4 regions of the Klebsiella sp. PL-2018 genome follow, and region 2 is predicted to be linked to each of the others. Evidence: predicted binding sites of a transcription regulator. Region 2 holds the regulator's gene; each other region holds the start of a gene.
What was found. The regulator CRP, encoded in region 2, controls carbon source genes, mostly activating them, when cyclic AMP is high. The targets are predictions, from matches to a motif close to ATGTGANNNNNNTCACAT.
Positions count from the first base shown of each region.

Region 1 (2,202 bases), 1.4 Mb from region 2:
TTCATGATGTGATCGGTAGCACATTTTTGGCTTTAATTGTATGATGAATGCGGTTCATCAAGGGTTATTACCATGAGTAAATCACTGATTATTATCTGGCAGTATCTGCGCGCTTTCGTGCTCATCTACGCCTGCCTGTATGCGGGCATTTTTCTCTCTTCGCTCCTGCCGATCGCGATTCCCGGCAGCATTATTGGCATGTTGATTCTGTTTTTTCTGCTGGCGCTGCAAATCTTGCCTGCACAGTGGGTCAACCCCGGCTGCAACATCCTGATTCGCTATATGGCGCTGCTGTTTGTACCTATTGGCGTCGGCGTCATGCAGTACTGGGATTTACTGCGCGCGCAGTTTGGCCCGGTGGTGGTCTCCTGCGCGATAAGCACGCTGGTGGTCTTTTTAGTGGTCAGCTGGAGTTCACACCTGGTTCACGGTGAGCGCAAAGTGGTTGGGCAAAAAGGAAGTGAAAAATGATCCATGAAATCTGGTGGTCGCTGCCGTTAACCCTGGCCGTCTTTTTCCTTGCCCGCAGGCTGGCGGCGCGGTTTAAATTTCCGCTTCTCAACCCGCTGCTGGTCGCGATGGTGGTGCTGATACCTTTTCTGCTGATTACCGGCATCTCCTACGAGCGCTATTTCCAGGGCAGCAAAATTCTTAACGACCTGCTGCAGCCGGCGGTGGTGGCGTTGGCCTTTCCTTTGTATGAGCAGCTGCACCAAATCCGCGCCCGCTGGAAGTCAATCATCACCATCTGCTTTATCGGCAGCGTGGTGGCGATGGTCACCGGCACTACCGTTGCCCTGATGATGGGCGCAACCCCGCAGATTGCCGCCTCTATTTTGCCGAAATCGGTAACGACGCCGATCGCCATGGCGGTGAGCAGCAGCATTGGCGGGATCCCGGCGATCAGCGCGGTCTGCGTTATTTTCGTCGGCATTCTCGGCGCGGTCTTTGGCCACACCCTGCTGAATGTGATGCGCATCCGCACCAAGGCCTCGCGCGGGCTGTCGATGGGTACCGCATCCCACGCCCTGGGGACCGCCCGCTGCGCTGAGCTCGACTATCAGGAAGGGGCGTTCAGCTCGCTGGCGCTGGTGCTTTGCGGGATTATTACCTCGCTGGTCGCGCCGTTTTTGTTTCCGCTCATTTTAGCGGTGGTGGGTTAAATGTGATTTGAATCACATTTTTAAATGCAACACAGATTAGTTGCAATGACAATGAGATGTTTATCACATATACAGGTTGTAACCACCCGTACACTAGATTTCCATTACATTGTTATGAGGCAACGCCATGCACCCACGTTTTCAAGCTGTTCTTCCCCAACTGGCGGCGGACCTGCAAGCGGCCATCGCCCCGATGCTGGCCGACCCGCATTTCCCGGCCCTGCTGAATGCAGACCAGGTGGCAGCGCTGCAAAGCGCGACGGGGCTGGATGAAGACGCGCTGGCCTTTGCTTTGCTGCCGCTGGCGGCGGCCTGCGCGCGGGCCGATCTGTCGCATTTTAACGTCGGCGCGATTGCCCGCGGCATCAGCGGTACCTGGTACTTCGGCGGCAATATGGAATTTCTCGGCGCCACCATGCAGCAAACCGTGCACGCCGAACAAAGCGCCATCAGCCACGCCTGGCTGCGCGGCGAAAAATCCCTGCGGGCGATTACCGTGAACTACACCCCCTGCGGCCACTGTCGTCAGTTTATGAACGAATTGAACAGCGGCCTGTCGCTGCGCATCCACCTCCCCGGGCGCGAAGCGCATTCGCTGCAGCACTATTTGCCGGACGCTTTCGGCCCGAAAGATCTGGACATAAAAACCCTGCTGATGGATGAGCAGGACCACGGCTTCCCGCTCAGCGGCGACGCGCTGGCTCAGGCGGCGATTCAGGCGGCCAACCGTTGCCATATGCCTTACAGCAACTCACCATCCGGCGTTGCGCTGGAGCTGAAAGACGGTACTCTTTTCACCGGTAGCTATGCCGAAAATGCCGCCTTTAACCCGACGCTGCCCCCGCTGCAGGGTGCGCTGAATCTGCTGAGCCTCAACGGATACGATTACCCGGATATCCAGCGCGCGATCCTGGCCGAGAAGGCCGATGCGGCGCTTATCCAGTGGGACGCCACCGCGGCGACGCTGAAGGCGCTGGGCTGCCATAATATCGATCGCGTACTGTTAGGTTAGTCACATTCTGCGGGCCAGACGGCCCGC
Region 1 covers NZ_CP077673.1:3,986,265-3,988,466, forward strand. Annotated here, with positions in the region: gene MKleb_RS18595 (CidA/LrgA family protein) at 73-471, shown strand; gene MKleb_RS18600 (CidB/LrgB family autolysis modulator) at 468-1,163, shown strand; gene cdd (cytidine deaminase) at 1,291-2,175, shown strand.
Region 1: a site for CRP is predicted at 1,215-1,232, ahead of cdd (cytidine deaminase). Genes of this name have one in related genera too.

Region 2 (2,202 bases):
AGGCGCAGAACTGGCCAACCGGATTATCCGGATGCTGCCAGGCGATTTTTTCCAGCGCGCCGATCTGTTTATCCATCTGAAAGCGCTGAGGATAACGGTGGTAGAGGAGATCGTCCGCCAGCTCCCGCAGGCGGGCGGCAACGGTTTGCGCGTTCCAGCGAATCACCGCTTCCGCGTGGCTGCGCTCCACCAGTTTCTGCACCTCTTCCGGCTGATGAAGACTGACGGAAATATGTTCCTGAAGGTCCAGTCCAACCTGGAAAGCGCGCAGCAGGCGTTTGTGATCGCTGCGCTGGTTAGCCGCCAGCATATGCATCTGCTGATAGCACTGGGTAATCAGATCCACCACCTTCTGCTGGCGGTTGAGCAGCGGCGGCAGCGATGTGGCGGGGTCCGTATGCTGGGTAAGCAGACTGTATTTGGCCTCGCAGTAGTTGGCCAGCTCCCGGTAGAGCAGGCTTAATGATTCGCGCAGCGGCTGTTCGCGCCACAGCCAAAACCAGAACCAGTTAAACACGCCATACCATAAGGTGCCCATGGCGTAGATTAACAGCGGCTCCCAGATCGGCATATTGCCAGCGAGACTGAGGGTAAAAATAGCCGCGATAAGCGAGGCGGGCAGCAGCCGAGCGTGCAGGGAGCTGATTTCGGCGGTGACGCCGAGGATGAGCGCCAGACCCGTGAGGATCAGCGGCAAAGGGATGTCTCGCTGCAGAAGGAGCTGAACGATCAGGCTACAGCCGGCAAACAGGCTGCCGCCGATAATCAGGCGTTTAAAGAAGCGTTTATGCGGCGTATCCAGCCCGGCAACGTTGCAGCAGGCGGGAACTAGAGAAAACAGCAGCCCCTGCTGGAGATGACCGAGCAGAAGCCCAATCGCAACCGGCAGACACAACACCAGCGTTTGCCGCAGTGCATAGTTGACTTCCGGGTGGTAAATCAGCCTGCGCCACATGAGGGGAAAACAAAAACGGCGTATTGTTAGGCAATACGCCGTTTTACCGACTTAACGGGTACCGTAGACGACGATAGTTTTACCGTGCGCGGAGATCAGGTTTTGATCTTCCAGCATTTTCAGGATGCGGCCAACGGTCTCGCGGGAGCATCCGACGATCTGACCAATTTCCTGGCGGGTAATTTTAATTTGCATACCGTCCGGGTGGGTCATCGCATCCGGCTGTTTAGCCAGGTTCAGCAGCGTCTGAGCGATACGACCGGTAACGTCAAGGAAGGCGAGGTTGCCGACTTTCTCAGACGTGACCTGCAGACGACGAGCCATCTGCGAAGAGAGACGCATCAGGATGTCCGGGTTAACCTGGATCAGCTGACGGAACTTTTTGTAGGAGATTTCGGCCACTTCACATGCGGTTTTCGCACGTACCCAAGCGCTACGCTCCTGGCCTTCTTCAAACAAGCCTAATTCACCGATGAAATCGCCCTGATTAAGGTAAGAGAGGATCATCTCTTTACCTTCTTCATCCTTGATGAGTACAGCCACGGAGCCTTTAACGATGTAGTACAACGTTTCTGCTTTCTCACCCTGGTGGATCAGCGTGCTCTTTGATGGGTACTTATGAATGTGGCAATGAGACAAGAACCATTCAAGGGTAGGGTCTGTTTGCGGTTTGCCAAGCACCATGCGCGGTTATCCTCTGTTATAAGCTATCTCCGGGTGCCGACACTACACGGCATCCGGGCATGCAATCGTATTGAATCCCTATACCTGGGAATCCGGCTGAAATTTTTCTGCAGCCTGTAATGTGAAGTCCTCTGCATACATGCAGTACATCAATGTATTACTGTAGCATCCAGATTGTTTTAGCATAGCTTTCGCCGCATGTCTCCTGGTGTCTCGCTTCAGCATGACCCAGGTCGCCTTCCGTTGCTAGAATTGTTATGTACGCGTAATCTGTCAGGAAAATTACAGCCCTGGAGTTAAATTTATGCAAGCGCGAGTGAAGTGGGTTGAAGGGTTAACCTTCATCGGTGAGTCGGCTTCTGGTCACCAGATTCTGATGGACGGCAATTCCGGGGATAAAGCGCCTAGCCCAATGGAAATGGTACTGATGGCGGCAGGCGGATGCAGCGCGATTGATGTGGTTTCCATATTGCAGAAGGGCCGCCAGAACGTCACCAACTGCGAAGTTAAGCTGACCTCGGAGCGCCGCGAAGAGGCGCCGCGTCTGTTTACCCATATCAATC
Region 2 covers NZ_CP077673.1:5,389,587-5,391,788, reverse strand. Annotated here, with positions in the region: gene MKleb_RS25550 (YccS/YhfK family putative transporter) at 1-955, opposite strand, end outside; gene crp (cAMP-activated global transcriptional regulator CRP) at 1,007-1,639, opposite strand; gene MKleb_RS25540 (OsmC family protein) at 1,944-2,202, shown strand, end outside.

Region 3 (2,202 bases), 2.2 Mb from region 2:
CAAATATTAAGCGACCTGGCCGCCATCGTTGAAGATGAATTCAAGGTGCTCGACGCGGCGACCGCCGATGAGCTGACGGGGCTGTTCAACCGCCGGGGTTTTATGTCGTTAGCGGAGTACGCGCTGCTGACGGCCAGGCGGCGCAATGAACCGGCGAGCCTCGTATTTATCGATCTCGATCGCTTTAAGCTGATTAACGATACCTGGGGTCATGAACAGGGGGATAAAGCCCTGACGGCGATGGCTGATTTGATGAAAGCCACCTTCCGGGAGTCGGATATCATTGCCAGGCAGGGCGGAGATGAGTTTATTATCCTGCTTGCTAATACTGCCCAGCAGGCGGCGGGCATCGCGATGGCGCAGCTAAGCAATAACGTTGCTGAGTATAATCAACAGGCGGGCAATCCGTGGCAGCTGGCCTTTTCCTGGGGCTGCGTTGAATACGACCCTGCAACGCATCATAGCCTCAATGAGATCGTTGCGGTGGCGGACCGGCGCATGTATCAGGCGAAGACCAGCCATGGCGCCGAGCGCCGGTAGGGAACCGCCCGGCGTCGCCAGCCGATATTCGGCGTCTGGCTGATGCCGCGGCGGCTTGCGCTTCCTTAGTGGAGACCAAGGCGGATCAGTTCAACGGGCTCGAACTTACCTTCCGTCCCTTCCACTTCGACTGTCTTATTACGGCGCAGCTGGGCTGGCGTTAAGCCCGTCGCGTGGATAGCGATAATTTTACCGGTTTTACCCGTCCCGTTAATCATCACCTGGCTGCCGTTAGTAATAGGATTGCGGTTACGATCGTAAGTGATCATGCTGATTTCTCCTTTTAATCATCGGGTGGTAACAATCGCTTCTCGCGCCGGGCTGCCCCCGGCGCGGACGTAATACCAATACGCCTCTCGGCCCGTCATTTTGTTGTTTTTGATCAACTTCACACTTTTTAGCGTCCCTCAACGGGCCAACGAGCCGTAGGCAGGCTTTGCCTGACCCGGAATCCGTACTGCTTTTGAAGACGATTTCGCGGGTATCAACCCCCGTGGAGGCCCGGGTTGCAGTCGCTGATGCGGCTGCTAAACTTTTTTCGGGCATAACGGAGCGGAACGATGAAGAACAAAGAAGAGCAAACGGGGCTGATTGGTCTTGCCATTGGCGCGGCGGTTATTGGCCTGGTCTCTGGCCAGAAGCCAATCAACCGGGAAAGCATTGTTGAAGAACTGGTGAGGCTGGGCAGACAGAAGGGGGATGGCGTCGAGGACGAGATTTTTATGCAGGCGGCAACGCTGGTGCGCAAGGGGGTATGATCCCGCCGGTAGAAGAAGCCCGGGTAGGCGAAAACCCGGGATTAAACGGGGAGGAAGGTCATCATAAGATACGCTATCACAATGCATATCAGCGCCATGTACCAGACAAAACTCATTCTGTTACCCGCCCTGTAGCGCCATGCCGGTCACCGCGTTAACCACGGTCGCGGCCATCAAAACGCCGCCGACGATAGCGCAGGCACGGTTTTTCCGGGTCGCCCCCAACGTCAACATCACCACCGCTGCGGCAAAAAGGGGGATGGCTATTATGCTGAAAGTATTCATCGTTTCCTCAACACTCGTCCGTTAATCTTCCTGCATCCACATATCGGCTTCTTCGAACATCTCCTGCACAGCGCGGCTGATCTGCTCCTTCTCGTGCTTGCTGGCGTCAGTATTGATGGAAGCCAGGGTCATCATCGGCTTAACGCGGACGTCGGCATCGGGAAAAATGCGATGCACTCGCTTCGTCAGTTCATTAAGAATGATCTCTTTAGCGCCGGCCAATCCCTCGAAATTTCTTTTGTCATAAATCAGCTCTACGAACATTTTTTATCCCGTTGATGATAATAGCAGGGAGTATTGTACTGTGATTATATACAGCGTCAAGGCCGAGGTATACGTTCCCCGTATTCCTGCGCCGGGGATAACTCGCCGCTTTTGCATTAAATGCGTGAAACCGACAATTGTTTTTTATAAGTACGTAAAAGTTAATGAATTTTTAATAAAAGGTGTTTATGTTGGCGATATCACCGTTTTATTAAGGGTTTCTCATGCGCGATAAATATTCTGGCCTGCAAATTGGCATCCACTGGCTGGTGTTTCTTTTAGTGATAGGCGCTTACGCGGCGATGGAGCTGCGGGGCTTTTTCCCCCGCAGCGCGCGGCCCGTCATCAATATGAT
Region 3 covers NZ_CP077673.1:3,145,477-3,147,678, reverse strand. Annotated here, with positions in the region: gene MKleb_RS14625 (GGDEF domain-containing protein) at 1-540, shown strand, start outside; gene ydfZ (putative selenium delivery protein YdfZ) at 606-809, opposite strand; gene MKleb_RS14615 (hypothetical protein) at 1,101-1,298, shown strand; gene MKleb_RS14610 (hypothetical protein) at 1,419-1,583, opposite strand; gene MKleb_RS14605 (DinI family protein) at 1,605-1,847, opposite strand; gene cybB (cytochrome b561) at 2,072-2,202, shown strand, end outside.
Region 3: a site for CRP is predicted at 917-934, ahead of ydfZ (putative selenium delivery protein YdfZ). Genes of this name have one in related genera too.

Region 4 (2,202 bases), 2.8 Mb from region 2:
AAAATGCCCCAGCAGCACAGCGCGAAAAGCGCAATCGCAACTGAAAATCCCACAAAGTGGGCGATGCTATGGTAACGCGTGCCCCAGACAATGGTTGAACTGATGGCCCCGGGTCCCGCCATCAGGGGCAGCGCCAGCGGCACGACGCCGATACTTTCACGAATGGCCGTTTCTGATTTTTCTTGCTTGTTCTGTTTATCCTCGCCGAGCTTGCCGCTGATCATCGACATGGCGATGGTGACCACCAGAATCCCACCCGCAATACGGAAGGAGTCAATGGAAATACCGAAGATCTGGAGGATCGCATCGCCTAAAAACAGCGACGTGAGCAAGATAATGGCGACCGACAGGTTGGCTGTCAGGTTGGTTTTATTACGCACCGCCGCCGTCTGGTAGCTGGTCATACTGATAAAAACCGGGATAATGCCAACCGGGTTTACCAGCGCAAATAGCCCAATGAAAAATTTAAAGTAGGCTGAAAAATCAAACAATGATTGAATCACAGGGTGCTCCGCAGCATCATTAAAAATGGCTGTTGACAGTTACCGGCATAAAATATCCGCGAGAAGATACGCTGTTTGAAAGCATAATTCATCCCTGTTGACGCATAAGTGCATAATTTAAGCTCGGATGTTAGTTATTTGTTTCTGCAATGCTATTTAAGTCTTTAATTAGCATACCGTATCATTACACTTGATCAAACAGGTCAAAAAATGAACTGCTGAAAGGTATCAGCTTGGCTGATTATTGATTTAGATCACATAAATTGTACTCAGAAGTGAGTAACCTTGTTTACACACAGAAGAGGAGGCAAAGCAGCGGTACCTGAAAGAAAAAACAAAAGCTTTTTTAGTCAATCGGTGAAGTCAGAAGCACAAAATTCTTTACGTTAACATTTAAATGCAAGCCGTTAACACACTGTCTATACTGTCGAATCGAGCTACTGATTCACTAAAAAAGTTTAACATTATCAGGAGAGCATTATGGCTGTTACTAATGTCGCTGAACTTAACGCACTCGTCGAGCGCGTAAAAAAAGCCCAGCGTGAATATGCCAGTTTCACTCAAGAACAAGTAGACAAAATCTTCCGCGCCGCCGCTCTGGCCGCTGCAGATGCTCGAATCCCTCTCGCCAAGATGGCCGTTGCCGAATCCGGCATGGGCATCGTCGAAGATAAAGTGATCAAAAACCACTTTGCTTCCGAATACATTTATAACGCCTATAAAGATGAAAAGACCTGCGGCGTCCTTTCTGAAGATGACACCTTCGGTACCATCACCATCGCTGAGCCGATTGGTATTATCTGCGGTATCGTCCCGACCACTAACCCAACTTCAACCGCTATCTTTAAATCTCTGATTAGCCTGAAGACCCGTAACGCCATCATCTTCTCTCCGCATCCGCGTGCTAAAGATGCGACCAACAAAGCGGCTGATATCGTACTGCAGGCAGCTATCGCAGCCGGTGCGCCGAAAGATCTGATTGGTTGGATTGACCAGCCTTCCGTTGAACTGTCAAATGCGCTGATGCACCATCCGGATATCAACCTGATCCTTGCGACCGGCGGTCCGGGCATGGTTAAGGCGGCGTATAGCTCCGGTAAACCTGCCATCGGCGTAGGCGCAGGTAACACGCCTGTTGTTATCGATGAAACGGCTGATATCAAGCGTGCCGTTGCTTCCGTCCTGATGTCTAAAACCTTCGATAACGGCGTTATCTGTGCTTCTGAGCAATCCGTTGTGGTTGTAGATTCCGTATACGATGCCGTTCGCGAACGTTTCTCCAGCCACGGCGGCTATCTGCTGCAGGGCCAGGAGCTGAAGGCTGTTCAGAATATCATCCTGAAAAACGGCGCCCTGAACGCCGCGATCGTAGGTCAACCGGCGTATAAAATCGCTGAACTGGCCGGCTTCACCGTCCCTGTTTCCACCAAAATTCTGATTGGTGAAGTCACCGACGTTGATGAAAGCGAACCGTTTGCCCACGAAAAACTGTCTCCGACGCTGGCAATGTACCGTGCGAAGAACTTCGAAGACGCGGTTGATAAAGCTGAAAAACTGGTGGCAATGGGCGGTATCGGTCATACCTCTTGCCTGTATACCGACCAGGACAACCAGCCAGAACGCGTTGCTTACTTCGGTCAGCTGATGAAAACCGCACGTATCCTGATCAACACCCCTGCTTCTCAGGGTGGTATCGGTG
Region 4 covers NZ_CP077673.1:2,358,873-2,361,074, reverse strand. Annotated here, with positions in the region: gene MKleb_RS10900 (YchE family NAAT transporter) at 1-503, opposite strand, end outside; gene adhE (bifunctional acetaldehyde-CoA/alcohol dehydrogenase) at 984-2,202, shown strand, end outside.
Region 4: a site for CRP is predicted at 746-763, ahead of adhE (bifunctional acetaldehyde-CoA/alcohol dehydrogenase). Genes of this name have one in related genera too.